DNA from 3 places in the Streptomyces sp. NBC_01233 genome. Region 2 is predicted to be linked to each of the others. Evidence: riboswitches for the same ligand, from Rfam matches in the RefSeq annotation. Region 2 holds a riboswitch; each other region holds the start of a gene.
What was found. A riboswitch is a leader RNA that binds a small molecule or an ion and turns the genes downstream of it on or off. The one in region 2 is predicted to bind cobalamin.

Region 1 (10,458 bases), 100 kb from region 2:
GATGAAGTTCACCACGGCCATGGACCTGCTGCTGCTCCTCAACGTGGGCGGTGCGAAGCACACCAAGGACAGCCTCTGCACCCGGATGCGGGACGCGGGGCTGGTCATCGGCCAGATCCGTCCGGTCAACCCGTACCTGCACGCGTTCGAGTGCACCGTGCCCGAGTGATTCCGGGCCGTCCGCGCGCCACAACGCCTCGAGACCGGCGCGATGAGCCGGTCTCGGGGGCGTCGGCACGACGGACGGGCGGTGCCCGTCCGTCCGAACGCGTCAGGCCTTGGCCGCCAGGGCGTTGTTGACGAGGTCCAGGAACTCGCGCGGCGACTTGCACCGGTCCGCGTCGGCGGGCAGGGGCCGGCTGTGCCGGTTCTCCAGCTCGCCGACGATGCCGAGGAGGCCCAGGGAGTCGAGCCCCCACTCGTCGAAGCCCGAGTCGGGGCGGCTCGCCATGGCCGCGGGGTCGACGTTCACACCGGCCCCCTTCTTCATCAGGGCGGCCAGTTCTTCCATGGTCAGTCGAGCGGTCATGACGGCCATCTCCTCAGGCTTGGTCCGGCGTACGCCGGTCGGTGATCAGGCGCATTTCAGAGCGCGCGAGGAAGCGCGAGATCTCCTGGTCGGTGGTGGGGACGCCGTCCTTGGCGCTGTCGAGCAGCCGGGCCAGCACGGCCGCCTTGTGGCCGCCCTCGACGCCGAGCGTCAGGGCGGGCCGGGCGTCGAGCGGGCCGCGCATGTCGAGGAGCCGGACGACGATGTCGTCGCGCTGGAACAGGGTGCTGCCCTCGATGGGGCTGGTCGGGTCGTCCACGGCCGCCTCGTCCTGGCCGGCGAGCAGCCGGGCGAGCGCCATGCCGCACCCGTTCTTGGCGGGGTAGAAGAGCGCGTGCCGCCTGACGTCCGCGTGCTCGCGGCCACCGCCCGCCACGTGGTGCACCGCGGGGAGCGCCGCTCGGGTGAAGAACATCCGGGCGGATCCGGGGTCGCTGAGGTCCCGGTCCTGTTCCAGGTACGGGTTGATGGCCTCCTCCAGGGCCCTGACCTCGGGCTGCAGGGCCACGTGGCGCAACGCCGCGAGGAGGTCGCCCTCCACCTCGACCGCCCGTACGACCCGGTTGTCGTGCATGAAGAGCGAGGTGCGGCGCAGCCGGGTGTTCGCGTCGACCTGCGCCTGCGGGGAGGTGTACCCGGCGAGCAGCTCCGCCACGACGGGTTCGCTGCCCGGCTTCACGGTGAAGGTGAGGGCGTGGCGGACCACCCCGTCCCCGCGCCGCGGGGCGACCTGGAGGCGGTCCCCGGACCGGTCCCCGAAGTGCGCGGAAGCGGCGTCGGGGCCGAACCCGGGATCGGAGCCGGCGGACGAGGGGGAGAGGGAGGCGGCGGGGACGGAGTCCTTGCCGGTCACCCGCAGCACGCTGAAACGCAGCGAGCGCGTGTCCCGTACGCAGCCGTGGAGCGGCTGCACCGACGCGACGTGCTCCTCGCTGTTGACCCAGGCCAGGAACCGCGGTGCGCTCTCCCACTCACTGGTGATGAGCCACTGGGAGGGGTTCTCGATCGACTGGCACAGCTCGTCGCTGATGTGTCCGGGGACGGAGGACACCTGCTTGCGGAGATGCTCGTAAACCTCCAGGAACTGGTTCTGCGCACCGTCGTACAGATCCAGCAGCAGCACGACCCGAAGCCTCGAGTCGTCGAAGGCGGACTGGGATATCCGTTCCGACAAGGTTGTCATCGTTCACACTCCTTCGAGACCACACGGTCGCCACGGGGCGGCGCCACCCGAACCGATCGTTGTCCCGTAATCCCCCCGGCGCGAGAGGAGAGAACCAACCGGGTGAACGAGCGAGGGAAGCGCCCTCGCACAGGGCATGGAAGAGCCATGAAGGAAAACGTCGACCACCGCGTCCCTGTCCTCATCGTGGGCGGCTCGCTGGTGGGCCTGTGCACCTCGCTCTTCCTCGGCCGGCACGGCATCAGCCACATGCTGGTCGAGAAGCACGCGGGTACCTCGATGCACCCGCGAGGACGCGGTATCAACGTACGGACCATGGAGTTGTTCCGCGTCGCCTGTGTCGAGGACCGGATCCGCGAGGCGGCCTCGGTCCTGGCGGACAACCACGGCATCCTGCAAGGCGGCTCCCTGACCGGTGAAGACCAGGAGTGGCTGTTCGAGCAGATCGACCCGGGGGGCGCACTCGCCCGCTTCAGCCCGTCGGCATGGTGCCTGTGCAGCCAGAACGACATCGAGCCGGTACTGATGTCCGTGACCCCCGGGCTCGGGGCCGACCTGCGGTTCTCCACCGAGCTCCTCTCCTTCGAACAGGACCCGGGCGGTGTGACCGCCATCGTGAAGAACCGCGACACCGGGGAGCACAGCACGGTGCGCGCGGACTACCTCGTCGCCGCCGACGGGCCGCGCAGCCCGGTGCGGGAAGGGCTGCGGATCGGCCAGAGCGGTCCCGGCGACCTCTTCCACAACGTGAGCGTCACCTTCCGGTCCCGCAAGCTCGCGGACGTGGTCGGCGATCGGCGTTTCATCGTGTGCTACCTGACCAAGCCCGACGCCGACGGGGCCCTGCTGCCGGTGGACAACAGCGAGCGGTGGGTCTTCCACGCGCCGTGGCACCCCGACCGCGGCGAGACCCTGGAGGACTTCACCGACGAGCGCTGCGTCGAGCACATCCGCCGGGCCGTGGGCGCACCCGACCTGGACGTCGAGATCACCGGGAAGGCCCCGTGGCACGCGGCCGAGCGGGTCGCGCAGCGGTACGCGGCCGGCCGGGTCTTCCTGGCTGGTGACTCCGCCCACGAGATGTCGCCCACCGGGGCGTTCGGCTCCAACACCGGTATCCAGGACGCGCACAACCTGGCCTGGAAGCTCGCAGCCGTACTGGACGGCGCGGCCGGCCCCGGGCTGCTGGAGACCTACGAGGCCGAGCGGCTTCCGGTGGCGCGGGCGACGAGCGAGCGCGCCTCGGCCCGGTCCGCCGAGCACAGCCACCCGGGGTACGAGCCCGACCCCGAGACCGTCCCCGAGGCCCAGCCCGAGCCCGCCCCGGGCGGGGGCGGACGGCAGGGCGGCGTCCTGTCCGTGGCCATGGGCTACCGCTACAACCAGGGCGCGGTCCTGGGCACCGACCCCGACCAGCCGGTCGTGCCCGAACGGATGCGTCTGTGCGGCGAACCGGGCACGCGCGCGCCGCACATGTGGCTCCGCGCCCCGGGGGAGGAGCAGCCGAAGTCCACCCTGGACCTCTACGAGCGGTCCTTCGTCCTGCTCAGCTCCGAGGGCACGCCGTGGAGCGGGGCGGCGGGATCCGTGGCCAAACGGATGAACGTGCGCCTGGACGCCTACGCCATCGGCGACGGACCGGAGGCCGACCTGATCCCTTCGAGCGGCGGCGACTGGGCCGAGGCGCACGGCACGACCGAGGCCGGGGCGGTCCTCGTCCGCCCGGACGGCTTCGTGGCCTGGAGGGCGGAGGGGGCCGTGGCTGATGAGGAATCGGTCCTCTACAAGGTCCTGACCACTCTGCTGGACCGGTACTGACCTTCCCCCCGGATCCCCGCGCCGCCCCGGCGGCGCGGGGATCCTCCGTGTCCCGGTCTCGCCGCGCCATCCGGATACTGGACAACCCTGTCCGTTGACGACGAACGCCATCTACTCTGGCAGGGCAGCTGGTTCGCCCCCGTCAGCCGGACGGGGTGCGTCGTAAGAGGGAACCCGGTGGGAATCCGGGACTGCCCCGCAGCGGTGAGTGGGAACGACCGCCGTCATACGCACTGGGACCGGTACCGGTCCTGGGAAGCGACGGCCAGTAGGAGCCCGCCGGGAGACCGGCAGGCGCGCCCGCGAGTCCGAAGACCTGCCCGTTGCCCGAGCGCGAACGACCGCGCCCGGTTTCCCGGTGACCTCGTGGGCGGGTCGGCGTGCTTCAGGCGGATCGTTTCCGGCGCGTACCTCAGGCGTACGCGCATCCGGCGGTCCGCCCGTTCCGGCACCCCTTCGCAGCCCAGGCCCGTCACCGGGTCCATGGAGACACGCTCGCGAAGGAGAGTTCCGTGACCACCGAGTCCGCAGCCGCGGCAGTACAGGCCACCGTGTACGGCTATCCCCGCCAGGGCGGCAGCCGCGAACTGAAGAAGGCCGTCGAGGGCTACTGGAAGGGCCGCGTCACCGCCGTCGCCCTCCGGGAGACCGCCCGCGACCTGCGCCGGACCAACTGGCAGCAGCTGGCCGACGCCGGCATCACCGAAGTGCCGACCGGCGACTTCTCGTACTACGACCACGTGCTGGACACCAGCGTGATGGTCGGCGCCGTCCCCGAACGCCACAGCGCCGCCGTGCGGACCGACGCCCTCGACGGCTACTTCGCCATGGCGCGCGGTACCCAGGACGTGGCGCCGCTGGAGATGACCAAGTGGTTCGACACCAACTACCACTACCTGGTGCCCGAACTCGGCCCGGACACCGTGTTCACGGCGGACTCCTCGAAGCAGGTCGCCGAGCTCGAAGAGGCGCTGGCGCTCGGCCACACCGCCCGCCCGGTGCTGGTCGGGCCGGTGACGTACCTCCTGCTGGCCAAGCCCGCCCCCGGTGTCGCCGCCGACTTCGAGCCCCTGACCCTGCTCGACCGCCTGCTGCCCGTGTACGCCCGGGTCCTGGCCGAACTGCGCGCGGCCGGAGCCGAGTGGGTGCAGCTGGACGAGCCCGCCCTCGTGCAGGACCGCACCCCCGCCGAACTGAACGCCGCCGCCCGCGCGTACCGCGGGCTCGGCGCCCCGGGCGACCGGCCGAAGCTGCTCGTGGCCTCGTACTTCGACCGGCTCGGCGAGGCCCTGCCGGTGCTGGCCAAGGCCCCCGTCGACGGGCTCGCCCTGGACTTCACCGACGCCGCCGCCGCGAACCTCGCCGACCTCGCCGCCGTCGGCGGGCTGCCCGGCAAGCGCCTCGTCGCCGGCGTCGTCAACGGCCGCAACATCTGGATCAACGACTTCGAGAAGTCCCTGTCCACCCTCGGCACCCTCCTGGGGCTCGCCGACCGGGTCGACGTGGCAGCCTCCTGCTCCCTGCTCCACGTCCCGCTGGACGCCACCGTCGAGCGGGACGTCGACCCGCAGGTCCGGCGCTGGCTCGCCTTCGCCCGGCAGAAGACCGCGGAGATCGCCGCGCTCGCCCGCGGCCTCGCCCGAGGCACCGACGCGATCGCGGCCGAACTCGCCGCCAACCGGGCCGACCTGGCCTCCCGCGCCAACTCCGCCGTCACCCGCGACCCCGCCGTGCGCGCCCGGACCGCGGCGGTCACGGACGCGGACGGCCGCCGCTCCCAGCCGTACGAGGAGCGCGCGACCGCGCAGCACGCCCGGCTGGGCCTGCCGCTGCTGCCCACGACGACCATCGGATCGTTCCCGCAGACCGACGAACTGCGCGTGGCCCGCGCCGACCTGCGGGCCGGCCGCATCGACACGGCGGGCTACGAGGACCGCATCGAGGCCGAGATCCGGGAGGTCGTGGCCTTCCAGGAGAAGGCCGGCATCGACGTCCTCGTGCACGGCGAGCCCGAGCGCAACGACATGGTCCAGTACTTCGCCGAGCAGCTCACCGGCTACCTCGCCACCCAGCACGGCTGGGTCCTGTCCTACGGCACCCGCTACGTCCGCCCGCCCGTCCTGGCCGGCGACATCTTGCGCCCCGACCCGATGACCGTGCGCTGGACCACGTACGCGCAAGCGCAGACCGGCCGCCCCGTCAAGGGCATGCTCACCGGCCCCGTCACCATGCTCGCCTGGTCCTTCGTCCGCGATGACCAGCCGCTCGGCGACACCGCCCGCCAGGTCGCGCTGGCCCTGCGCGACGAGGTGAACGGCCTGGAGGCGGCGGGCACCTCCGTCATCCAGGTGGACGAACCGGCGCTGCGGGAGACCCTCCCGCTGCGCGCCGCCGACCACGCCGGCTACCTGGCGTGGGCCACCGAGTCCTTCCGGCTCACCACCGCCGGGGTCCGTCCGGACACCCAGATCCACACGCACATGTGCTACGCCGAGTTCGGCGACATCGTCGACGCGATCGAGGCCCTCGACGCCGACGTCATCAGCCTGGAAGCGGCCCGTTCGCACATGCAGGTCGCCGACGAGCTCGCGGGCGCCGACTACCCGCGCGAGGTCGGACCCGGCGTCTGGGACATCCACTCGCCGCGGATCCCCTCGGTGGCCGAGGCGTCGGCGCTGCTCCGCAAGGGCCTGGCGGCCATCCCGGCCGAACGGCTGTGGGTCAACCCCGACTGCGGCCTGAAGACCCGGGGCTGGCCGGAGACCAGGGCCTCCCTGGAGAACCTGGTCGAGGCCGCCCGCCAGGTCCGCGCCGAGGTCACCGCCGACGGAGCCTGATCCGGGGACCCGGCCGCCTCAGTCGGAGCGCGGGGGTGCGACGCGCTCCCCGACGGGCGGCCGGGCCCCGTCGCCGTGGTCGCCGAAGCCGCCGGCGCAGTCGTCCCCGACGAGGCCCGCCACGTGGTCGGTGATCGTGTCGAGGATGTCCGTGGAGATCTTCTCGTCGCCGAGCACGAGGTGGTTGAGCGTCAGCCCGTCCGTCATGGCGGCGAGATAGCGGGCGAGTACGGTCACGGGGACGCGGAGTTCGAAGCCCATGTGGTGACGGAGCTGTTCGATGAGCTCGGTGTAGGTGTCGGCGTACAGCCGGTACTGGCGTCGCGCCAGGTGCTCGAAACCGGGCCGGCGCAGGGCGTACTGCGTGAGTTCGTACGTGAGCATGTGCTCGCCGGGGTGGGCGGACACGTGGTCCCAGTACGCCTGGAAGCCGGCCCGGACGGTCTCGCGGAGGGTGGCCTTCGGCTGGATCGCCTCCTTCACCACGGTGATGCTGTGCTCGGTGATCGCCGCCATGACGGATTCGAGCAGGGCCTGCTTGGAGTCGAAGCAGTAGTGGAAGACGCTCAGTGACACGCCCGCCTCGGCGGAGATCGACCGGGTCGTCGTCCGGGCGACCCCGTCGCGGGTCATCGCGCGGATGGCGGCCTCGGTCAGCTGCCGGCGCCGGTCGGCCGACGGCATCCGTGCCATGGGCGATCCCTTCGGTTCGTGCTGCTGTGCCGTGCTGTGGGATACGGGGCGGTGCCGTGCGGCGGCGGGAAGGCGGCCGGGGCCGGCCGGATCGGTGAGGATCCGGCCGGCCCCGGCCCCGGACACCGCCCGGGCGGCGTCAGCTGCTGTAGACGCCGACCTCGTGGAGCGAGTACCCCCACTGGGTGCCGCGCTGCAGTCCGTGGACGCGTACGTACCGGGCCGGGGTGCCGGCGAACTGCGCCGTGTCCAGCCCGCCGTCACCGGTGGTCGTGGACCACGCGGACTGCCAGTTCGTGCCGTCGCCCGAGAGCTCGATCCGGTACGACGTGCCGTGGGCGCGTTCCCAGTCGAGGGTGACGCGCTTGACCAGGCCCGGTGTCCCGAGGTCGATCTGGAGCCACTGGTCGTCGCTCCAGTCGCTCGCCCAGCGGGTGCCCGTGTTCCCGTCCACGGCCCGCGAGGGCGCGTAGCTGATGAACGGGTTCCACTCGGACGAGCTGGCCGAGGCGGCGGCGCCCGCGGCGAGGTTCACCCCGGCCTTGTGCTTCTCGGACGAACCCCAGGTGGTGAGGTAGGACTCGGCGCCCCGGAACAGGTCGTCCACCACGTCCTGGCCGCCGGTGATCCGGATGTCCTCGATCCAGTCCGGGACCAGGCCGTAGTGCGAGGCACCGTCGGTGTTGAGGTCCCAGGTGCGCACGCCCGTGGTCTGCTTGTCGATCACGGAGCCGCCGTCGGTGCTGCGGAAGGGGTAGCGGACCGGGTTCGGGGTGTCCGCGCCGCGGGGGCCGGGCCAGCCTCCGACGCCGTTCATGTCGGTGCCGTAGCCGTAGCCGACCTTGTACTTCTCGCGCAGCGCATCCGTGCGCTTGGCCTCCGCACTGAAGGCCTCGGAGCCGCCCATGTACTGGGCGACGAAGCCGCCGAGCCGGTACACCCGCTCCGTCCAGTCGAGGTCCATCCAGCTGTGCGAGGAGATCACGCCGGGGTACGACTCGGATTCGAGGATGTCGAAGGCCCGGCCCGCGGCCTTGACCCCCATGTGGTCGATCTCCAGCATCATCTTGCGTTTCATCATGCCGCGCACCGCGTACTCGCCGAGATCGGTGAGACCGCGGGTGTTGCACTGAGCGTCCGCCGCGTACGAGGGGACCGCCACGCCCGCCGGGAGCTGCTTCTGCGCCTCGGGCGCAGCCGCGAGACCGATGGGGTTGTCGTGCTGCGGGCCCTTGCACTTCTCCGTCTGCCAGAAGGTGCCGGTGGACAGGAACTGGCCCACGTTGATCGCCGTGCCGAGCGCGCCCTGGTCGAAGCGGACCCCGCACAGGGCGTTGTCGAACTTGTGGCACAGGAACATGCTGCGCACGCCCAGCCTGTGCAGCTCGTCCAGGCCGCGGTCGATGTCCTCCTTGCTGCACTGCGCGATGTCCAGGATCTGCTTGCAGCCGAACGGCTCGGAGGTCTCGACCCCGAGGACGACGGCCAGCTTGCCCTGCTTGACGACGTCGCGGGCCTGCGCGGAGTCGGTGACGATCCGGAACCAGCCCTTGCCCGGGCCGCCGTACATCTTGTCGATGTACGCCTGCATGTCGTACGTCTTCTGCGCCTCCAGGCGGATGGCGGTCATCTCGTCGCAGCCGCGGTCCTTGAAGAAGTAGACCGAGCAGATGACGCCGTTGGTGACGAGGTCGTTGACGAGCACCCGCTGGCCGCCGCGCCAGGCGCGTTCGACCCAGGCGTAGTAGTTCTGCTGGTGGGTCAGCGAGTCGTGGGCGGGCCAGTCCTTGAAGGTCGGCCAGCCGTCCGGGTCGTGCTTGCCGTCGCCGCCCTTGGTGATGAAGTCGAAGATGGCGAGCGTGCCGTCGGGGTAGTGCTCGGGGCAGTCCTTGAGCGCGTCGGCCACCCCCTGCTCGGAGAACGGCTTGCCGCAGATGAGACGGCCGCCGAAGCCCTCGTTGGACATCAGGTGGTCGTGCGCGTCGACGAAGCCCCGGACGCGTCCCTGGGAGTCGGTCCCCTTGAAGGGTTCGCCGGTGACGTTGATCTCGGAGTCGGGTGCGGGCCGGGCGACCGGGTTCCACCAGCCGGGGTCGGCGGCGGAGGAACTGGGCACGGGGCCGAGCACCATGGCCACCACGGCGAGGAGCAATGACAGGACCGCGAGGGGCCTACGCCTGTGGTGCGTGTGTCGGGAAATGGTCATCACTCACGTCTTCGGTCAGTGGATGGCGCGGTCGAGGAGCCGGAACCGCCCGGGGGCACGACGGCCACGGCCGTATGGCACGGCTGTGGCTTGTTTGTCATGGCCCGCACAAGCGGTGGGTCGAGAATCGCCACTGGCGGCAGCAGAGTCAAGAGTCCGGGACAGATGACCTGATGGCTCGTCAGTCCGGCCGGATCGGATCCCGGGCCGTGGTGCCGGCGGTGTCGGTGGGGCATGCGACGATCCCAGGCATGATCGCTTCGTCCGCTGCCCTGCTGCCCACCGCGGGTACCCACGTCTCGACCACCTACGCCGACTGGGTCGCCGCCCACGACCCGGACGCGGCCGGGACCGCGCGCGCCCTGGTCGAGGACATGCGCTCCGAACTGGGCCGCTCGCGGACCAAGCCCGGCCGGTTCGTCGACACGATGGCGGCGCGGGCGCGACGGCTGCCGCCGGCGCACCTGCCGTGGTTCTGGGACGCCGTGGGACACCGGTTGATCGGATACGGGAGCCGGCCCGGCGGGCGGGCCTACGCAGCGGCACGGGAGGCCGAGGCCCGGCACGGACTGCCGGTGGACCCGGGCTACCGCCGGGCCAACGCGCTGCTGTTCGCCACGGGCGGGGCCATGCCGGCCAAGGAGTTCGGGGCTCACCAGCGGTTCCTCGCCGAGACGTTGGAGCCGGCGGCGGCGCACGCGGCCCTGGACGCGTTCCTGACGGCGTGGGCGGGCTCGCCCGCGGACCTGCCGGCGGATCTGGTGCGCCGCGTACGGGCGTCCGCGAAGGCGGCCGGGCACGGGGACGAGGAGGTCGCGCGGCTGGTGGGCGCGATCCTGTCGGTCACCCGGAAGAAGTCGGTGCCGGACGCGCTGCTGACCGCCGCGGAGCAGGTCCTGACGGCCCATCGGCCGGCGGACACGGTCGCGGCCGGGCTGGTGGAGGTCTTCCCGGACGGGGTGACCGACGGCGGGGCGTGGCTGCGGATGCTGATCGGCTGCGGCGTGGCGGAGGCGATGGAGGCCGGACGGGTGGTGCCGGAGGGCGGACTGCACCACTGGGTCGGGAACTTCGTCCGCATGTACCAGTACGCGGCCCAGTCCGGCGGCGGCGTCGCCCGCCAGCCGCTCCCGGCGGAATTCCTCGACCTCGTGGGCCGGTTGGGGCCACG
Region 2 (10,458 bases):
TCGGCCTTCCCCTCCGGAGTGCAGCGGGCATGGACCGCGGAGATGCCGAGCTGCGCGGCGACCGCACGAGCCGTGGCATCCCGGTCACCGGTGGCCAGCACCGGTTCCACTCCCAGTCGGCGCAGCCGGTCCACGGCCCGGTAGCTCCCGGGCCGCAGGACGTCCCCGAGGGCGATCAGGGCCTCGTCGAAGCCGTCCACCCGGACCAGGACGGGCGTGAGTACGGACGCTTCCGCCTCGGCCAGCGCCTGCGCCAGCGACTTCGGCAGGCCGTCGTCGGGGGAGAGCACGTCGACGCGCCGCCCCTCCACGAACCCGGTGACGCCCGCCCCGGCAGTGGCCAGGAAATCCGTGACCGGGGGCAGCGTGCCCCCGGCCAGTGCGCGCTGCGCGTACGCGGCGAGGGCGCGGCCCAGCGGATGCTCCGAGCCTTGTTCCACGGCCCCGGCCAGGCGCAGGACCGTCTCGCGCCCGATGCCGCCGCTGACCGCGGTGACGTGGACGACGCTCATGTGTCCGGTGGTGAGCGTGCCCGTCTTGTCCAGGATCACGGTGTCCACGTGCCGCAGTGCCTCCAGCGCCTGCGGACCGCTGACCAGCACGCCCAGCTGCGCGCCCCGGCCGGTCGCGGCCAGCAGCGCGGTCGGGGTCGCCAGCCCCAGCGCGCACGGACAGGCGACGACCAGGATCGCCACCGCCGCGGTCACGGCCGCCTGCGGATCCGCCCCGGCACCGAGCCAGAAGCCGAGCACCGTGACCGCCAGGGCCAGGATCACCGGCACGAAGACCCCCGCCACGCGGTCGGCCAGCCGCTGGGCCCGCGCCTTGCCCGCCTGGGCATCGGTGACCATGCGGGTGATCCGGGCGAGCTGGGTGTCCGCGCCGACCGCGGTGGCCCGTACGAGGAGCAGTCCGCCGGCGTTGACGGCGGCGCCCACCACCTTGCGGCCGGGCCCCACCTCCACAGGATCGCTCTCACCGGTCACGAGGGACAGGTCCAGGGCGGAGCTGCCGGCGACCACCACACCGTCGGTGGCGACCCGTTCGCCGGGTCGCACGAGGAACTCCTGCCCCACCCGCAGCTGTTCCACCGGGATCCGCCGCTCCGCGCCGTCCTCCCGTACGGTCACGTCCTTGACGGCGAGCCCGGCCAGTGAGCGCAGGGCCGCGCCCGTGCCGCGCCGGGCCCGCGCCTCCAGATGGCGGCCGGCCAGGACGAACAGCGGAACTCCGACGGCGGCTTCCAGGTAGACGTGCGCGACCTCCCCTCCCGCCGAGGGGAGGAATGTGAACGGCATCCGCATGTCCGGATCGCCGGCGCCGCCGAGGAACAGCGCGTACAGGGACCAGGAGAACGAGGCGACGACTCCGAGGGAGACCAGGGTGTCCATGGTGGCCGCCGAATGCCGCAGCCCGCGTATCGCCCGCAGGTGGAAGGGCAGGGCACTCCACACGACGACCGGAGCGGCGAGAGTGAGGCACAGCCACTGCCAGTTGCGGAACTGCAGGGCGGGCACCATCGACAGCACGAGGACCGGGACGCAGAGCAGCACGGTGATCAACAGCCGTTCGCGCTCCAGGCGTTCGCCTTCGCTTTCGCCGTCAGCGGGCGGCTCCCCGGGCGGGGACTCCTCACGCGGTGCGGGCGCCGGGGGCGGCTCGGCGGTGTAACCGGCGCGCTCCACCGCCGCGACCAGGTCCTGGACGGTCACGGCCGGCGGATGGCTCACCCGCGCCTTCCCGGTGGCGAGGTTGACCGTCGCGGTCACCCCGTCGAGCCGGGCCAGCCGCTTCTCCACCCGGTTCACGCAGGCCGCGCACGTCATACCGCCGACGGTCAGATCGGTCGTGGCCAGGGTGGCGCCCACGGCGTCCGCGGTCACCTCCCGCTCCCCGGATGCGTACCGCCCATGCCACCCATACCGCCGCCGGATCCCGCATCGGTGCCGGTCCGGTGCAGGCCGGGAGCGACCGGCCCGGCGGCCGATCCCACCCCGTAGGAGAGGGCGAACACGGCCGCCAGGAGCACGACGAAGCCGGCCAGGGCCGGCGGCGGCGCCCAGCGCGGCCAGGCGGGGTGGTTGCGGGTCTCGGGTTGCCTTCCGGTCATCGGCTCTCCAGATCCTGGGTACGTGTACGGCGCTGCGCCCGTCGCGGTCATCCGTGCGGGAGCCGCCGGAGAGGTAGTCGTGCGTGGTGCGGTGCGAGTTCCCGCCGGCACCCGTTCGCGTCGAACCCCCCCTCTGTCGTCCTCTGTCGTCGTATGACGAGACCGGTGCCGGGATCGTGGCCGACGGGCGGCTGCCCGCGCCCGTGGTGGCGTCGGGCACGGACGAACACGCACGGTTCGGCGGGGTGGTGCCGCAGATCGCCGCCCGCGTCCGCCTCCACGCCTTCCACCCCGTCGTACGGGAGGCCCTGGACCGGGCCGGGCCGCGGATCTCCGACATCGACGCCGTCGCGGTCACCACCGGACCGGGCCTCTCGGGTGCGTTGCGGGTCGGGCCGGCCGATGCCAAGACCCCGGCCTGCGGCCTGCCCTGTCCGGGCGGGCCGGCCATCGACCGGGCCGCCCGCGGCGACAACCGTTGCGCGGTGGCGTTCCCCCGCCCGCTCACGCGTCCCGGAGGCGCCCCGTACGCCCTCTCCTTCCCCGGGCCGAACACCGCCGCCGCGCGCTGGGCCGAGCAGCACCGCACGCGCGGCGAGGAGATCCCGCGGGCCGACGGCGCCGCCTCCCTCCAGGAGGCCGTCGCAGACGTGCTCACCCGCGAGGCCCTGGCCGCCTGCGGGAAGTACGGAGTGCGGACGCTCGTCGCACAACGGGGCGGTGATCGCGGCCGTCGGTGACCTCCTGGTGCGGGCGGGCGGGCGGGCTCGGCTCCGGCGCGGCTCGACGTCTCGATCGCCCCGTCCAAGCCGCTGGAGCTGGAGTACGCGGCCCTGCACCCCGTCGCCCGCACTGCCGCGAGGGTCGCGTGATGGCGTCCGGTCAGTCCCGGCGAACGGCCGGCCCTCCCCCGTCCGGCGCCCCGTCGGCCGGCCCTTCGTAGCCGGGCAGGACGCTGACGAACGGCACCCCGGTGCGCGGATGCTCGATGACCTCGGCCTCGACCTCGTACACCTCGGACAGCAGCGGCGCCGTCAGCACCTCCGCAGGCTCCCCGGTGGCGACGACGCGGCCGCCCGTCATGACACAGATCCGGTCGCAGAACGCCGCGGCGAGGTTCAGGTCGTGCAGCGCGACGACGGCGGTGACGCCGAGCCGCCGCACGAGCCGCAGTGCGTCCAGCTGGTGACGCAGGTCCAAGTGATTGGTCGGTTCGTCCAGCACCATGGTCCCCGTGCGCTGGGCGAGCGCGCGGGCGATCAGGACCCGCTGCTTCTCCCCGCCGGACAGCCGGTCGAACGGCGCGTGCGCGAGGGACTCGACGCGCAGCTCCGCCAGGGACCGGGTGATGATGCCGCGATCGTCCGCGTCATCGCCCGCGAAGGCCCGTTTGTGCGGGGTGCGGCCCATCGCCACCACGTCGTACACGGTCAGTTCGAAGTCCCCGGACGTCTCCTGCAGTACGGCCGCGAGGCGTTGGGCGAGACGTTTGCCCGGCATGCGCCAGACGTCCTCGCCGTCGAGGAGGACCCGGCCCGACGTGGGCCGCACCGCCCGGTAGAAGGTGCGCAGCAGGGTGGACTTGCCGGCGCCGTTGGGGCCGACCAGGCCCACGACCTCGCCGGGCGCCACGTGCAGGGACGCCTGGTGGACCAGCGCCTTGCCGTTCACCAGGACGCTGACGTCCTCGGCGCGGAGGGAACCGGGCTCTCCGGTCGGTCGGTTGGTCACCGGGCAGCCTTCCGTCGCATCAGCCAGAGGAAGAAGGGGCCGCCGACGAGGGCGGTGAGGATGCCCACGGGTACCTCTTCCGGGCTCATGAGCGTGCGCGCGGCCAGATCGGCCGAGATCAGGAACGCCGCCCCCAGGAGGACCGCGGCGGGCAGCGCGCGACGGTGGTCGGCGCCCACGAGCAGCCGCACCACGTGCGGCATGATCAGCCCGACGAAGCCGATCTGCCCGCTCACCGCGACGATCGTGCCGATCATCAGGGCCACCAGCGTGAACAGGGCGCCGCGGAACCGGTGCACGTCCAGACCGAGGGCCGCGGCGGCCTCCTCCCCGGCCAGCAGGAGGTTGAGCGGACGGCAGACGCCGAGGAGGACGGCCGTCCCGAGCAGGACCGCGCCCACCGGGATCCACACCGTCGTCCAGGTGGTGCCGGCCAGTCCGCCGAGCATCCAGCGCAGTGCGGACTGGGTCTTGTGCGGGTCGTTCGAGGTGACGATCAGGAAGCTGGCCAGCGCCGACAGCACCTCGGCCGTGGCCACACCCGCCAGGACCAGCCGCACCGTCGTCATCCGCCCGCCGGAGCGGGCCAGGAAGTAGACGGCGACCAAGGCGGCCAGGGCCCCGCAGAACGCGGCCACCGGCAGGGTGAACAGCCCGAACACCGTCAGGTTCAGGACCAGGATGAGCACCGCGCCGACCGACGCGCCCGAGGACACGCCCAGCAGCATCGGATCGGCCAGCGGATTGCGGACCAGCGCCTGCAGCGCCATTCCGGCCACCGACAGGCCCGCGCCGACCACCCCGGCCAGCAGTACCCGGGGCAGGCGGACGTCCATGACGATCGTCTCGCGCACCGGGGTCCACGTCGGCTCGGCGAGGGACGGGTGCACGCGGTGCAGCAGGATGCCCCACACCTGGTCGGCCGGGACGCTGATCGAGCCGGCCGCGATGCCGGCGGTGGCGGCGCCGACCACCAGCACGCCCAGGAGGGCCAGCACCACGGCGTACGGGATCCCGGGGCGCCGCGCGGGGTCGGGCCGGTCTTCCTCGCGAAGGCCGGGCCGGACCTCCTCGCGAGGGCCCGCCCCCACGGGTGTCGAGGCCTTCGCCCCGGTCACCGGACGAGGCCCGGGTGGAGCTGACGCGCCAGCGACTCGACGGCCGACGGCACCCGCACACCGACCACGGTGGAAGACAGCGGCAGGACCGCGAACCGCTGGTTCTTGATCGCGGGCACGTCCTTCAGCGCCGGATGGGCGAGCAGGAACTTCTTCTTGTCCTCGACGGACCGGTCGCCGTAGTCGTAGATGACGATGGCCTCGGGAGCCCGCTGCGCCACCTGCTCGAACGAGACGTCGCCGAAGGCCTTGTCCAGGTCGGCGAAGAGGTTCACCCCGCCGGCCCGCCGGATCATCTCGTTGCCGATGCCCTTGCCGCCCGCGGTGAAGGCCGTCTTGTCGCCGCTGTCGTACACGAAGAGCTTGACCGGGGCGGCGCCGGTGAGCCCGGTCTCGACCTTGCCGAGGGTGGCGTGCAGCTGCCCCAACCGCTCCTCGGCCCGCTCGGGAACACCGAAGATCTTGGCGACCGTGCGGATCTCCTCGTCCACGGCGGCCACGTCCACCGGGCCGGTGGGGCACTCCTCGGTGTTGAGGCGGGTGTTGATCCCGGCCTTGGTGAAGGCGGCCCGGCTGCGTCCCTCCTTCTCGTCGAAGGTGGAGGTCCACCCGCCGTAGACGAAGTCGGGCTCGGCCTCCAGGAGTGCCTCGAAGGACGGGTACTCCTTGGAGAGGACCTTCACGCTGTCGTAGGCGGCCTGGTACTCGGGGAGGATCCTGTCGTCGAGATAGCCCGTCCCCACCATCGACTTCTCCAGGCCGAGCGCCAGCATCACCTCGGTCGCGTGCTGGTTCAGGGATACCGCGCGCTGCGGCGGGCGCTGATAGGTGCTCGTCACGCCGCAGTTGGTGACCGTGACCGGAAAGCCCTCGGCGGTCGTGCCCGGCGAGGGTGTGGCAAAGGGCGTGGTGCCGCCTGCGCAGCCGGATGCCAGCAGGGCGACGGCGAGTGCGGACAGCACGGCTCTCGGGTGGTTGCGGGGCATGGGTGGTCCTCTCACCGCGGATGGATCGGATGTTCTTCACGCCCTGTCGGGGCGCAGGGCGCAGGAGCACACGGGCGCACGGGGCCGGGCGGGGTGAATCGCGCTGCGGCTCGCGGGGACGGCAAGGCGACGTCCCCGTACGGCCGGTCACGGCGCCTGGGGGCGGGGCGTTTCACGGGGCGGGCAGGCGGCCCCGCGCCTACGAGGGGATCGGCCCCGGGACGTCGACGTCGACGGGGACGTCGGGGAAGCCGGTGTCGTGCTCAACGCACCCAGCGGTGGTGACGGTCTGGTCGGCCACGTCAACTCTCCTTCGCGAGTCGCGGCAGAAAGGCCCCGGGCAGGCGTGCCTCGGGACCCCGCACGACGCTTCGTCATGCGGGCAGTGGCAGGTCTTCGGACTCGCGGGCGCGCCTGCCGGTCTCCCGGCGGGCTCCTACTGGCCGTCGCTTCCCAGGACCGGTTCCGGTCCCAGTGCGTATGACGGCGGTCGTTCCCACTCACCGCTGCGGGGCAGTCCCGGATTCCCACCGGGTTCCCTCTTGCGACGCACCCCGTCCGGCTGACGGGGGCGAACCAGCTGCGCTCACAGCCTACCCGCGAGGCCGGCACCCCCGGTCAGGCCGCCCTCGCACGCCCCGGGCCGACCGGGGGCGGGACGCCCTACCGCAACCAGGCCGGAAGCCGCAACTCCGCCTCCAGCCCGCCCTCTCAAAGGGCATACTCCTCACGCGTGTTCGGACCCACCGCACACCTCTCGACCGGCCCGCCGTCCTGGCCGAGGGGTGCGCGGGCTTTCACGTCCCGTGGTCTCGGGGGACGGTCCGGACCACTTCGCCCACGTCGTACGGAAAGAGGACGGGCACGCACCGAGGCCCCGCGGCGTGCCCGGACACCTCCATGTACGACCTGCTTCGCGCTTCGCTGCCCGAATTCCTCGGCAGCCTCGGCGCCGCCCTCTTCCTCGCCCTCTGCGGCTGGGTCGTCTCGTTGTTCCGGCACCGCACCGCCGGACCCCCGCCTGCAACCCCGGCCGGAGTTCAGGAGGTGGACCGGTCGGAGACCGGCGTGCTCTCCGAGGAGTAGGGAGGACGCAGACGGGCTGGAAGGGTTTCCGGACGGCCTCGTGCCTCGTGCCTCGTCCCTCAGGCCGCCGGCCGTGGGTGGCGGGGGCAGTCGGGGCTGCGGGCGGGTGGGACCGTCGGCGGCAGGCCGGCGGCCGGGCCGTCCGCGAGCCGCCACGCGGTTCGGATGGAGCCGATCAGCTGTCGCGCGCTGTACGGGGACACCTCCAGCTCCTGACGGGCCTGGCCCAGGAGGTCCAGGTCCCCTTCCGGGCCTCGTGACGCGGCCTCGTCCCGGCGGCGGGCCAGGTCACCCGCGCCGAAGATGTCGAGCAGGGTCAGGGAGAACAGGACGTACGCCGACGCCTCGTCGATGAGATTCCGGGCCACGTCCGGAATCTCAGCAGCCGCTTCCTCGCCCAGGTGTCGGTGGAGATCGTGGAAGGCCACGTGTTCCAGGGCCCGCCGGAGCTCGGGGGAGACGCAGGGACAGCCGGCTCGCAGATGGCCCGTCAGGTTCCGGAACGCGATGAGGAGCGCGCTGGTTCGTGACGTCCACTGTTGCTTGCTCAGGAGCGTGCGGAAGCCCGCGAGCGTGTCGGCGAGCTCTTCGAGGATCAACTGGCTTGAGATGTCCGTGAGTTCGATGAGCTGGGTCTTGGACGTGATCTCGTCCAGGCGCAGGCCGTAGCGGATCAGGTCCCTGGGTATTCCGCCCGAGAGGGCGTGCGTGAGCACCTTGTAGGGCTCGGAGAGACCGGACGCCCGGCGCCCGAGGATCTTCTTGGACTCCTCCAGCGTGCACGGCAGGACGTGCACGATGTCGTCCAGCGAGCTGTCGGTGACGCCGCGGTGCGGGAGCCCCCGGCGTACGAACGAGGCGCCGACGTCCTCCGCGACGGAGATCAGGCAGTGGACGTGGGGCACGCCCAGGATGGCCTTGATCTCGTTCAGGAACGCGAGCGCCTCGGTGTCCGAGCCCAGCCGGTCCAGCTCGTCGATCGCGATCACGACCCGCTCCCCCTGCCGGTGCTGTTCGGCGGCGATGTCCGTGAGCAGGTCACGGAAGTCGGAGACCAGCTCGGGGAAGTTCGGCGGCAGGGTCGACAGCGAGGCCGTCTGCGTGGTGAGGAGCTGAGGAGCACCCGCGGTGACCGCGGAGGACGCCGTCTGCATGGTCTGCAGCCGGTACAGCTCGTCGCGGCAGGCGGTCACGAGGGGCGGTGTCGGGTCCGGAGGGGTCCAGGAGCCCGCCTTGACCAGCAGCAGTCCCGCGAGAACGCAGGCGAGCCGGAGGGGGTTCTCGGGGTCGGTCGCGACCGCCAGCGGTGTGGGCCGGGTGAGGAGCAGCGCGAGCGAGACGAGGAGCACCCCGAGCGCGATCCGGCTGCGGCCGACGGTGGCGACGAGTACACGCCCCCGGAACTCCCACGGCTGTTCGGGCGCCAGATTCGCCACTGCGGCCAGCGCCACGAGCAGCAGCAGGAGGCTCTCCGGGTCTTCGCCGATGTTCCCCACGACGCTCCGGACACCGGTGTCGAAGAACAGCGAGACGAACGCGGCCAGGCCCAGCAGCCCGCCGATCGCGACCACCCCGTATCGGCCACCCCGGAGGAGGTCCGCCCACCGGCTCCACCGCCGCAGGCTCCACAGGGCGACGCCGGCGAGGACGACGAGAACGGCCGTCCCGATCCGCTCGCCCCGCCAGACGTCCCCCACCACGTCGGCCGCCCGGTGTCCGTACTCCGCCGCGTGCGCACGCAAGGGACGTTCGTACCGGGTCGCGAGGGAGCGCGTGCTCGCGGCCAGGCCGAGGACGACGAGCGCACCCGCCGTGATCCCGAAGGCCAGCAGGGTGAGCGCGTTGCGCAGGGCCGGGAACAGCCGGCGCGCCGCCCTGCGGAAGGTCGAGAGCCGGATGAACGCGGGAGGGACGTAGCCGTGATGGATGAGGTACCTCTCGCACGTCCTGACGTAGAGGGACAGCAGGAAGTCGTACGGGGAGTAGGTGGCCGGTGCCTGCACGACGACAGCGAACTCGGCGTCGTTCGCGCAGGTTTCCAGGAGCGTCGACTTGCCCACGCCCCGGGAACCGCTGACCGCGATGGTCCCGCCGCTCTCCAGTTGGGTGATCTTGCGAGCGAGGCTCCGGGCCGCCGGGCTGTCGATCACGTACTGCGGATTGCGCGGGGAGCGCAGGCCGTCGTAGCTGTCGGCGAGGAGCAGCGAGTCGGGGTCCTCACCGAGCAGCGCTTCCACCACACGGGCGACCAGGGGGCGCACTCCGTTCTCCTGGAGGTCCCGGCTCCAGGCGGCTTCGGCCCATGCGGTCCTCCTGCTCAAGAGGAGGAGGACCGGTCTCAGACGCCATTCCCGGAGGTTCAGCAGGACGCTCATGCGCCACACCGGGTGCCGCCACACCGCGGTGGCGGTCAGGAGCGGGATCACGGCGCCGGCGAGGGCCGTGGCCCACGACGCGAAGATGAGGAACAGGAGCGTCAGCAGGGTGGTCGAGCAGAGCACCACGGTGGCCGGATGCGTCCCGTTGCGCAGGTAGTCGAGCCGTCGACGAAGCCGTTCCCTCTCTTCGAGCTGGGAACGGAAGCGCTCCTGGGTGTCCCGGCAGGGGTCGACGGCCCGTGCGACGTTGGCCTCGGTGAGCATGGCCGCACGGGTGCTTTCGGCGGTCGCCTGCGGGCGGACGCGCAGGCGCCGTGCGGCGGCGGGCTCGGCCACGCAGGCGTCCACCGCGGCCAGGTACACCTCTGCTTCCTGCTCCAGGGCGAAGAAGTCGGCGACCTGCCATGCGGGGCGCGGGCGGGGTCGGGGCATGGACGCATGGCCTTTCGGGAGGGGCGCCGGTCAGCACGGCCGGGGTGGGATGGGCGGGGTGGGGACGGGCCGGTCAGGACGAGTTGCGCGCGCGTACGAGCTCCCGCCGAGAGATGCGCGTGCCCTGCTTGTGCTTGATCCGGAACAACTCTCCGAGTCCGGGTTCGTCCTTCGAGTCGTCGTCGTACGTGACGGCGTGGGCGCCCCCGTCGTCGAGCAGCCGCCCGACGCACTCGGCGAGCCACGTGGGACCCGAGCCGTTGTATCCCCAGGACAGCCCGGGGGCGTCCATGGCGGGGGCCGGGTACAGCACGCCGTCACCGGTGCGCACCCAGATCGGTTCGTCGAGGATGACCTCTTTGAGGACGGAGCCGGCGGGAAGGCGCTTGGGGGCTCGTCCGATGTAGGTGATCTCCCGGGCGTCACGGGATCGGTACCTCCCCTTGACGGCGACCACGGGGCTTCCGGTCGCCGGATCGACGAAGGTGCCCACGGTGTCGTAGTCCTCCTCCCACACCCGATGGAGTGCGGTCGGCGGCACGGCACGCAGCCGGTTGATCCACTCGGCCGCGGATCGGGTGACCTTCGTCCGCGTCAAGTGGAACGTGCCGCCGTAC
Region 3 (10,458 bases), 2.1 Mb from region 2:
GGTGGTGCTGCTGGAGGCGGCCACCGAAGCGGACCGCGACGCGCTGGAGCAGCTGGCCTCGGACGCGGGCTTCGCCGCCGAGGACTGGTCCTCGTCGGTGCGGCTGCTGTGCCGGACCTGCTCGGAGAGCGAGATGCCCAGCGACGAGGGCGACGGCGAGCACCTGGATCCGCACGACCACAGCGAGCCGGGCCACCCCGGACCGCTGGGGCACCGTACGGCCGGCTCCGGCTCCCTGTGGGTGCCCGAGCGTGAATGCGGTATCGCGGCGCCGGCCGGACTGGTGCGCGGACTGCTCGACGGCTGGGTCGCGGACAGCCCGGGCACCCGTGAGTGGCGGGATCTCGAAGAAGTCTGCTGAGCCGGGCCGTAGGCTGTACGGGCACATCGGTGGCCATTGGCGACCACCGGTGACTTGGACTTACGGAAGGCGTACGGCGGACATGTCGCAGCAGGAGAACGAGGTTGTCGAGGTCGTGAACGACGGGTACGTAGTGGACACGGAGGACTGTGCGGAGCGCGAGCTCGCCCACCGTGAGCGCGGCACCGCCCGCCCGATCACCGTCGTCGGCAACCCGGTCCTGCACAGCGAGTGCAAGGACGTCACCGAGTTCGGCGACGAGCTGGCGCAGCTGATCGACGACATGTTCGCCAGCCAGAAGGCCGCCGAGGGCGTGGGCCTCGCCGCGAACCAGATCGGCGTGGACGCGAAGGTCTTCGTCTACGACTGCCCGGACGACGACGGTGTGCGGCACACCGGTGTCGTCGTCAACCCGAAGCTCGTCGAGCTGCCCGCGGGCACCCGGGTGCTGGACGACTCGAACGAGGGCTGCCTGTCGGTCCCGACGGCGTACGCCTCTCTCGCCCGCCCGGACTACGCCGAGGTCGAGGGCCAGGACGCCCAGGGCAACCCGATCAAGGTGCGGGGCACCGGCTACTTCGCCCGCTGCCTCCAGCACGAGACCGACCACCTGTACGGCTACCTCTACATCGACCGCCTCTCGAAGCGGGACCGCAAGGACGCCCTGCGGCAGATGGAAGAGGGCACCCCACGCTACGAGACCGTCCCGAACGCGTAGCCCCTCGGCCGGCTAGGCGGCCTGCGGGCCCCGGAAGGCGCGCCGGAAGGAATTCGGCGTGGTGCCCAGGGTCCGCAGGAAGTGGTGGCGCAGGGCGGCCGCGTTGCCGAAGCCGGCGCGGCCGGCGATCGAGTCCACCGTCTCGTCGGTCGACTCCAGCAGTTCCTGGGCCAGCAGGACCCGCTGCCGCAGCACCCACTTGTACGGGGTGGTGCCGGTCTCCTGGAGGAAGCGGCGGGCAAAGGTGCGCGGTGACATGTGTGCGCGCTCCGCGAGCTGCTCGACGGTGATCTCCTCCTCCAGGTGGCGGGCCATCCACTCGATCACCTCGCCCACGGTGTCGCAGGAGGTGCGCGGCAGCGGCCGCTCGATGTACTGGGCCTGCCCGCCGTCCCGGTGGGGCGGTACGACCATCCGCCGCGCGATGGTGTTGGCCACCTCGGCCCCGTGCTCCTGGCGGACGAGGTGCAGGCAGGCGTCGATGCCGGAGGCGGTGCCGGCGGACGTGATGACCGGTCCCGCGTCGACGTAGAGCACGTCCGGGTCGACCAGCGCCCGCGGGAAGCGCCGGGCCAGGGTCGCGGCGTGCATCCAGTGCGTGGTGCAGTGCCGGCCGTCCAGCAGCCCCGCCGCCCCGAGCACGTACGCGCCGCTGCACACGCTGACCACCCGCGCCCCCCGGTCCACCCCGCGGCGCAGCGCCTCCAGGAGCGGTTGCGGGAACGTACGGTCGCCCGCGTCGCGGAAGGCGGGCACGCAGATCAGGTCGGCGCTCTCCAGCCGCTCCAGCCCGTGTTCGGGGGAGACCGTGAAGCCGGTGCCGGACATGGCCAGGGGGCCTTCCTGCGCCGCGCACACGGCGAAGTCGTACACCGGCAGTCCGTGATCGCTGCGGTCGATTCCGAAGACTTCGCAGAAGATCCCGAACTCGAAGGGGGCGATCTCGTCGAGGAGGGCCACGGCCACGTTGGTCAGCATGCCTCCAGTGTGGCAGTAATTCGCTCTTTCATGACAGTCCTGCCACTGTGCGAGTTTTCCCCGCAGGAGGACAGTGGACTTATGAACACGTTCCTGAGCTACCTCACCGTCCTTGCCGTCGCCGCGCTGGTGCTCGCCCCCAGCCTGTACGGGCTCCTGCGCGACCGTCGGATCGACCGGCAACTGCGGGCCGTCGAGACCCGGCTCGTGTGGCTGCCGCGCCAGAAGGCGGGCGGCCTGCCGCCCACCGTCCGCCGGCCCCGCACCCGGCATGCCGGGATGCACTGGGGCCCCGTCGCCCACTGAGCCGGGGCGACCGTGCACACGGGCAGCCGGACCATCGGGCGCCGCAAACGCGAGAAGCCGGGACGCGGTGGTGTACCGCATCCCGGCTTCGCGGCGTTACCGCGTCCCGACCGGGGACCCTAGAAGTCCTCGTCCAGGTCGACCGTGCCCTCGACCGCGACCTGGTAGGCCGACGGACGGCGCTCGAAGAAGTTGGTCAGCTCCTGGACGCCCTGCAGCTCCATGAAGGAGAACGGGTTCTGCGAGCCGTACACCGGTGCGAAGCCGAGGCGGACCAGACGCTGGTCCGCGACGCACTCCAGGTACTCGCGCATCGACTCGGTGTTCATGCCCGGCAGACCGTCGCCGCACAGGTCGCGGCCGAACTGCAGCTCCGCCTCCACGGCCTCCTTGAGCATGTCGGTGACCTGCTGCTGGAGGGCGTCGTCGAAGAGCTCCGGCTCCTCCTTGCGGACCGTGTCCACGACCTCGAAGGCGAAGTTCATGTGCATGGTCTCGTCACGGAACACCCAGTTGGTGCCGGTGGCCAGGCCGTGCAGCAGGCCGCGCGAGCGGAACCAGTACACGTACGCGAAGGCGCCGTAGAAGAACAGGCCCTCGATGCACGCGGCGAAGCAGATTAGGTTCAGCAGGAAGCGGCGGCGGTCGGCCTTCGTCTCCAGCCGGTCCAGCTTCTCGACCTCGTTGATCCACTTGAAGCAGAACTGGGCCTTCTCGCGGATCGAGGGGATCTCCTCGACCGCGTCGAACGCGGCCGCCCGGTCGTCCGGATCGGGCAGGTAGGTGTCGAGCAGCGTCAGGTAGAACTGGACGTGCACGGCCTCTTCGAACAGCTGGCGCGACAGGTACAGGCGCGCCTCCGGGGAGTTGATGTGCTTGTAGAGCGTCAGCACCAGGTTGTTCGAGACGATCGAGTCACCCGTCGCGAAGAACGCGACCAGGCGGCCGATCATGTGCTGCTCGGCCGGCGTCAGCTTCGCGAGGTCCGCGACGTCCGAGTGGAGGTCGACCTCCTCCACGGTCCACGTGTTCTTGATCGCGTCCCGGTAGCGCTCGTAGAAGTCCGGGTAGCGCATCGGGCGGAGCGTGAGCTCGAAGCCCGGGTCCAGGAGGTTCTTCTTGTCGGTGGAGCTCATTACTGGCAGGCCTCGCAGGACTCGGGGTTCTCAAGGGAGCAGGCCAGAGCGTCGGCGTCGACGGCCTGCGGGAGCGGGGTGGCGGCGGCCGGGACGGCGGACGCGGACGCGGCGCGGGCGATCTTCGTCGCGGGGCGCGAGCGCAGGTAGTACGTGGTCTTCAGACCCTGCTTCCAGGCGTACGCGTACATCGAGCTGAGCTTGCCGATGGTGGGCGTCTCCAGGAACAGGTTCAGCGACTGCGACTGGTCCAGGAACGGCGTACGGGCCGCCGCCATGTCGATCAGGCCGCGCTGCGGGATCTCCCACGCCGTGCGGTACAGCTCGCGGACCTCCGCCGGGATCCAGCCGAAGCCCTGGACCGAGCCGGAGGAGTCGCGCAGCGCCTCGCGGGTCTGGGCGTCCCACACGCCGAGCGCCTTCAGCTCCTCCACCAGGTAGCCGTTCACCTGGAGGAACTCACCGCTGAGCGTCTCGCGCTTGAAGAGGTTGGAGACCTGCGGCTCGATGCACTCGTACACGCCGGCGATCGACGCGATGGTGGCCGTCGGGGCGATGGCGAGGAGCAGGGAGTTGCGCATGCCGCTCTCGGCGACGCGGGCGCGCAGCGCGTCCCAGCGCTCCGGCCAGTTCAGCTCCACGTCGTAGTGGTCCGGGTGCAGGACGCCGCGAGCGGTGCGGGTCTGCTCCCAGGCCGGCAGCGGGCCGCTGCGCTCGGCCAGGTCGCACGAGGCCTCGTACGCCGCGAGCATGATGCGCTCGGAGAGCTTGGTGGAGAGGGCCTTCGCCTCGGGGGAGTCGAAGGGGAGCTTCAGCTTGAAGAAGACGTCCTGGAGGCCCATCGCGCCCAGGCCCACCGGGCGCCAGCGGGCGTTGGAACGGCCGGCCTGCTCGGTCGGGTAGAAGTTGATGTCCACCACGCGGTCGAGGAAGGTCACGGCGGTGCGGACGGTTTCGTCCATCCGCTCCCAGTCGATCTCCCCGTCGACGACGAAGGCGCCGAGGTTGACCGAGCCGAGGTTGCAGACGGCCGTCTCGCCGTCGTTGGTGACCTCGATGATCTCGGTGCACAGGTTCGAGGAGTGCACGACCGTGCCCGGCTCGGCGGTCTGGTTCGCCGTGCGGTTGGAGGCGTCCTTGAAGGTCATCCAGCCCTGGCCGGTCTGCGCGAGGGTGCGCATCATCCGGCCGTACAGGTCGCGGGCGGGCATGGTCTTGCGGGCCAGGCCCTCCGCCTCGGCCTTGCGGTAGGCGGCGTCGAACTCGTCGCCCCACAGGTCGACCAGCTCGGGCACGTCGGCCGGGGAGAACAGCGACCACTCTGCGTCCGAGTTCACGCGGCGCATGAACTCGTCCGGGACCCAGTGGGCGAGGTTCAGGTTGTGCGTACGGCGCTGGTCCTCGCCGGTGTTGTCGCGGAGCTCCAGGAACTCCTCGATGTCCGCGTGCCAGGTCTCCAGGTAGACGGCGGCGGCGCCCTTGCGGCGGCCGCCCTGGTTCACGGCGGCGACGGAGGCGTCGAGGGTCTTCAGGAACGGCACGATGCCGTTGGAGTGGCCGTTGGTGCCGCGGATCAGGGAACCGCGGGCGCGGATGCGGGAGTAGGACAGGCCGATGCCGCCCGCGTGCTTCGACAGGCGCGCCACCTGGTGGTAGCGGTCGTAGATCGAGTCGAGCTCGTCCAGCGGGGAGTCCAGCAGGTAGCAGGAGGACATCTGCGGGTGCCGGGTGCCGGAGTTGAAGAGGGTGGGGGAGGAGGGCAGGTAGTCGAGGCGGCTCATCAGCCGGTACAGCGAGGCCACTTCCTCGACGGCCTGGACGCTCTCGTCCGCGGCGAGGCCACAGGCCACGCGCAGCATGAAGTACTGCGGGGTCTCGATGACCTGACGGGTGATCGGGTGCCGCAGCAGGTAGCGGCTGTGCAGGGTGCGCAGGCCGAAGAAGCCGAAGCGGTCGTCGGCGCCCTCGGCGAGGGTGTGCTCGACCAGCGCGTCCAGCCGGTTCGCGTGCGTGCGCACGAACTCGGCGGTGCGGTCGGCGATGAGGCCCTCGCGGTGGCCGACCTCGACCGAGGCCGAGAAGGAGGTGGAGCCCTGGCTCGCGGCCTCGTCGCGCACGGCCAGCGTCAGCAGCCGGGCGGCGAGCTTCGAGTACGCGGGGTCCTCGGAGATCAGACCGGCGGCGGCCTCGGTGGCGAGACCGCGCAGTTCGGCCTCGTCGGCGGCGGAGCTGCGGCCGCGGAGCGCGGCGGCGGCGACGCGCCCGGGGTCGGTGTCGGGGAGGTCCGCCGTAAGTTCGGTGAGGGTACGCAGCAGCGTGGCCCCCGGGCCCTCGGTGTTGTCGCCAGAAACGGACTCGGCGCGCGGTGCGGAAGGCGCGATGGTCACGGCGGGAGCTCTCCCTCGCTCGGCCCGGTCATCGGCGGAGCGGGGCGCGAGCGGGCGCATGCGGGCGTGGCAGCAACGCGTACACACCGCATGGCGTCCACCGGCCCAACCGCGAGGCCCGGACGTGTCGGCACCCGGTTCGGTCGAGCCGGGCGCGCTGTCGGCAGGTCATCGGACTTGGTGTCCGGTAGGCGGACACTTCATACCGTTGCGGGACAGTTCCGGATTCACACCGAATTCCCCTGCGGCGACAGCAGCCTTGAGCATACATGTGGGGGCGGCCGTCTGCGGCAACCCCCACATGTAGTGTCGGCGTGGCTACAGGTTGAGCCGATACGCGAGGAGTGTCAGGCCCGGGATCGGCGCCCAGTCCCGCTCGGGAACGCGTACGAAGCCCAGTCGCGCGTAGATCCGGTGGGCGCCGGTCATGCTGTGCTGGGTGGAGAGCACCATGCCGGACACGCCCTCGATCGCCCGCGCCCGCTCGATGCACGCCCGCACCAGAGCCTCGCCGGCGCCCCGGCCGCGCCCCTCGCGGGCCACGGCGAGCATCCGGAACTCGGCCTCGTCCGGGCCGGCGATGTCGGCGAGCGGGCTCCCGGGTGCGGCGAAGGTCACGCCGCCCAGGATCAGCCCGTCCCGCTCGGCGACGAGCACCTCGGCCAGGGCGGCCCGGCCGGCCACGTCGCGCAGCACGTTCAGGTAGCCGTCGTCCTCGTTGAAGTCCAGGTGCCCGTCGGCGAGGTAGGCCTGGGCGGTGATCTCGCCCAGTTCCGCGTACTCGGCAGGCTGCACAGGCCTGATCGTGATGTCCATGCGGTCGAGTGTGCCGGAGGCGCGCGAAGGGCCCCGCCGGGTTTCGGCGGGGCCCTCCGGTGTGACTCAGCAGCAGCGGAAGCCCTTGCGGGGGTCCGCCTCGCGCGCGTCCGTGCGCGCGCGTTCGAAGTCCCGGCGGGTCGGGACCGCCGCGTCCGGGTCGTGGGAGCGGGCGTGGGCGACGTACCGGTCGTACGCCGCCTCCCCGGAGAACTCCCGTACGTAGTACCGGGCCCGGGCCAGCGCGCCGCGCAGCCGCGGGAGGCCGCGGGGGCCGCCCGTGAGGCGGCTGAAGCCGCTCGTGGGGCCGCTCATGAGGACAGTGTCTCCTTGACCCGCCCGCCGCCCGAGTCGAGGCCCGCCGCGGCGAGCTCCGCCCGCTCCTCGGCGGTCGGGATCAGCCCGGCCGGGGCGACGATCTTCGACTCGGTCCACGGGACCTCGGTGAGGCTCACCGACTCCGGCTTGCGGACGGCCTTCAGGCAGGTGCGGGCCGCGTCCAGCAGCACGATGATGATCAGCAGGGCGAAGAGGGCCGACAGCACCCCGTCCACCGTGGCGTTGGTGACCACGGTGTGCATCTCGTCCATGTTCTTCGCGGGCTTGAGCACCTTCCCGGCGTCGATGCCCTCCTGGTAGGTGCTGCGCTGCGCGAAGAAGCCGATCTTCGGATTGTCGGAGAAGATCTTCTGGTAGCTGGCGGTGAGCGTCACGGCCACGTCCCACGCCAGCGGGACGCCCGTCACCCAGGCCCACTTGAGGCGGCCGGACTTGACCAGCAGGGTGGTGCAGACGGCCAGGGCGACCGCGGCGAGCAGCTGGTTCGCGATGCCGAAGAGCGGGAACAGCTGGTTGATGCCGCCCAGCGGGTCCTTGATGCCCACCCACAGGAAATAGCCCCAGGCGCCGACGACGATCGCGCTCGCCAGCCAGACGCCGGGCTTCCAGCTGACGTCCTTGAAGGACTTGTGCAGGTTGCCGAGGGTGTCCTGGAGCATGAACCGGCCGACGCGGGTGCCCGCGTCGAGGGTGGTGAGGATGAACAGCGCCTCGAACATGATGGCGAAGTGGTACCAGAAGGCCTTCATGCCGGCCCCGCCGATCACCGACGAGAAGATCTCCGACATTCCGAGTGCGAAGGTCGGCGCGCCGCCCGTACGGGACAGCAGGCTGGCCTCCTCCACGTCCTTCGCGGCCTGGGCCAGCGCCTCGGGGGAGATGGCGAAGCCGAAGTCGGTCACCGCCTGCGAGGCGGACTCGACCGTGGTGCCGATGACCCCGCCGGGGGAGTTCACCGCGAAGAAGAGGCCGGGCTCGATGATGCAGGCCGCGATGATCGCCATGACGGCGACGAAGGACTCGGTCAGCATCGCGCCGTAGCCGATGACCCGGACCTGGGTCTCCTTCTGGATCATCTTCGGGGTGGTGCCCGAGGCGACCAGCGAGTGGAAGCCGGACAGGGCGCCGCAGGCGATGGTGATGAAGACGAAGGGGAACATCGAGCCGGCGAAGACCGGGCCGTCGCCGCGCGAGGCGAAGTCCGTGACCGAGGGCATCTTCAGCATCGGCATCGCGATGACCACGCCCAGCGCCAGCAGTGCGATGGTGCCGATCTTCATGAAGGTGGAGAGGTAGTCGCGGGGCGCGAGCAGCATCCACACCGGCAGCACCGACGTGATGAAGCCGTAGGCGACCATCCAGATGACCAGCGTCTCCTTCTCCAGCGTGAAGGTGTCCGCGAAGGAGGACTCGGCGACCCAGCCGCCCGCGACGATGGCCACCAGGAGCAGGGCGACACCGATGGAGGAGACCTCGGTGACCCGGCCCGGCCGCAGCACGCGCAGGTAGAAGCCCATGAAGAGGGCGATCGGGATCGTCATGCCGATGGAGAAGACGCCCCAGGGGGAGTGCGCCAGGGCGTTGACGATGACCAGCGCGAGCACCGCCAGCAGGATGATCATGATGGCGAACACGGCGACCAGGGCGGCGGCTCCGCCCACGGGGCCGATCTCGTCCCGGGCCATCTGGCCGAGCGAGCGGCCGTCGCGCCGGGTGGAGAAGAACAGCGTGATCATGTCCTGCACGGCGCCGGCGAAGATGACGCCCGCGACGATCCAGATGGTGCCCGGCAGGTAGCCCATCTGCGCGGCGAGCACCGGTCCGACGAGCGGGCCGGCGCCGGCGACGGCGGCGAAGTGGTGGCCGAAGAGGACCCGGCGGTCGGTGGGATGGAAGTCGACACCGTTGTCAAGGCGTTCGGCGGGGGTGGCCCGCGTCTTGTCCACCTTGAGCACGCGGTGTGCGATGAAGCGCGCGTAGAAGCGGTAGCCGATGGCGTACGAGCCCAGCGCGGCGGCGAGCAGCCAGGCGGCCGAGATCTCCTCGCCGCGCGAGAGCGCCAGCACGCCCCAGCCGATGGCGCCGACGAGTCCGACGAGCACCCACACGGCGATGGACTTCGGAGAAGGCGAGCCCGGTGTGGTGTCCGGACTCGCCGTGTTCCGTTCTGTCCCTGTTGCTTCCGGTTCAGGCATGACCCTCGTCCCCTCGTCGATCATCTGCGTAAGCGCAGGGAATCTACGGGGGATTGCCCGGTGAACGTAAGACCCCGTCCGTATTCCGGTATTCCGCTTGCCGGTATAGGGGGACGGCCGCCGGAGGGCTGTCGGACCGGCGCCGGACGGCGGCGCCGGCCGTCAGACGGCGGGGCGCTTGAGCCGGGCGACGAACTTGTACCGGTCGCCGCGGTACACCGACCGCACCCACTCCACCGGTTCCCCGTCGGCGTCCAGGGAGTGCCGCGACAGCATCAGCATCGGCAGGCCGACGTCGGTGCCGAGCAGTCCGGCCTCGCGCGGGGTGGCCAGTGAGGTCTCGATCGTCTCCTCGGCCTCGGCCAGGTGGACGTCGTAGACCTCGGCGAGGGCCGTGTAGAGGGAGGTGTACTTGGCGAGCGAACGGCGCAGGGCCGGGAAGCGCTTGGCCGACAGGTGCGTCGTCTCGATGGCCATCGGCTCTCCGCTGGCCAGGCGCAGCCGCTCGATGCGCAGCACCCGTCCGCCGGTGGTGATCTTGAGCAGTCCGGCGAGGGTGTCGTCGGCGGTCACGTAGCCGATGTCGAGGAGCTGGGAGGTCGGTTCCAGTCCCTGGGCCCGCATGTCCTCGGTGTACGAGGTGAGTTGGAGCGCCTGGGAGACCTTGGGCTTGGCGACGAAGGTGCCTTTGCCCTGGATCCGCTCCAGTCGCCCTTCTACGACCAGTTCCTGGAGGGCCTGCCGGACGGTGGTCCGCGAGGTGTCGAATTCGGCCGCGAGCGTGCGTTCCGGCGGCACCGGGGTGCCGGGTGGCAGCGTCTCGGTCATGTCGAGCAAGTGCCGCTTGAGTCGGTAGTACTTGGGAACACGTGCCGTGCGGGTTGCTGCCCCGCCGTCCGGCTCCGTGGTCGCCCCTTCGGTGGCCATCGCCGCCCGCCTTCCCGACTCCAGTTTCGCTGCCGTCACCGGCTCCTCCGATATGTGCGGTCACATCGTGACACGAGTGGGGGGACAGGCCTTCTCTCTCCCCAGGTGTCGGTCCGATAACGGACCGGGCACCCGCTCATTAGACCCTTGACACCCCTAAAGGTCTAGGCCAAGCTCCAGCTACTGGTCTAAACCAATATGGATCAGATCCCGGCCCCACGGCAGTACTTCGCGTATGTCACCGCGGCGGGCGAGGGAAGTGCAGGCAGGCATCCCTGAGGAGGGTGGCGTGAAG

Region 1: linked by a shared signal. The riboswitch ahead of metE (5-methyltetrahydropteroyltriglutamate--homocysteine S-methyltransferase) and the one ahead of OG332_RS38490 (ABC transporter substrate-binding protein) in region 2 are both predicted to bind cobalamin.
Region 3: linked by a shared signal. The riboswitch ahead of OG332_RS29125 (ribonucleoside-diphosphate reductase subunit alpha) and the one ahead of OG332_RS38490 (ABC transporter substrate-binding protein) in region 2 are both predicted to bind cobalamin.

The regions. Positions count from the first base shown of each region.
Region 1 is NZ_CP108514.1:8,119,921-8,130,378, forward strand. Features, by position in the region: gene OG332_RS38080 (methyltransferase) at 1-169, shown strand, start outside; gene OG332_RS38085 (acyl carrier protein) at 272-529, opposite strand; gene OG332_RS38090 (SchA/CurD-like domain-containing protein) at 543-1,733, opposite strand; gene OG332_RS38095 (FAD-dependent oxidoreductase) at 1,836-3,551, shown strand; cobalamin riboswitch at 3,664-3,889, shown strand; gene metE (5-methyltetrahydropteroyltriglutamate--homocysteine S-methyltransferase) at 4,064-6,388, shown strand; gene OG332_RS38105 (TetR/AcrR family transcriptional regulator) at 6,407-7,081, opposite strand; gene OG332_RS38110 (galactose-binding domain-containing protein) at 7,221-9,287, opposite strand; gene OG332_RS38115 (hypothetical protein) at 9,539-10,458, shown strand, end outside.
Region 2 is NZ_CP108514.1:8,221,039-8,231,496, forward strand. Features, by position in the region: gene OG332_RS38465 (heavy metal translocating P-type ATPase) at 1-1,826, opposite strand, end outside; gene OG332_RS38470 (hypothetical protein) at 1,880-2,110, opposite strand; partial or broken gene OG332_RS38475 (hypothetical protein) at 2,254-2,982, shown strand; gene OG332_RS38480 (ABC transporter ATP-binding protein) at 2,993-3,868, opposite strand; gene OG332_RS38485 (FecCD family ABC transporter permease) at 3,838-4,932, opposite strand; gene OG332_RS38490 (ABC transporter substrate-binding protein) at 4,956-5,945, opposite strand; cobalamin riboswitch at 6,316-6,542, opposite strand; gene OG332_RS38495 (hypothetical protein) at 6,846-7,031, shown strand; gene OG332_RS38500 (P-loop NTPase fold protein) at 7,091-9,841, opposite strand; gene OG332_RS38505 (hypothetical protein) at 9,915-10,458, opposite strand, start outside.
Region 3 is NZ_CP108514.1:6,072,733-6,083,190, forward strand. Features, by position in the region: gene OG332_RS29100 (tetratricopeptide repeat protein) at 1-361, shown strand, start outside; gene def (peptide deformylase) at 444-1,079, shown strand; gene OG332_RS29110 (helix-turn-helix domain-containing protein) at 1,092-2,057, opposite strand; gene OG332_RS29115 (hypothetical protein) at 2,139-2,363, shown strand; gene OG332_RS29120 (ribonucleotide-diphosphate reductase subunit beta) at 2,483-3,499, opposite strand; gene OG332_RS29125 (ribonucleoside-diphosphate reductase subunit alpha) at 3,499-5,886, opposite strand; cobalamin riboswitch at 6,032-6,163, opposite strand; gene OG332_RS29130 (GNAT family N-acetyltransferase) at 6,205-6,702, opposite strand; gene OG332_RS29135 (YbdD/YjiX family protein) at 6,769-7,017, opposite strand; gene OG332_RS29140 (carbon starvation CstA family protein) at 7,014-9,260, opposite strand; gene OG332_RS29145 (GntR family transcriptional regulator) at 9,399-10,163, opposite strand; gene OG332_RS29150 (extracellular solute-binding protein) at 10,453-10,458, shown strand, end outside.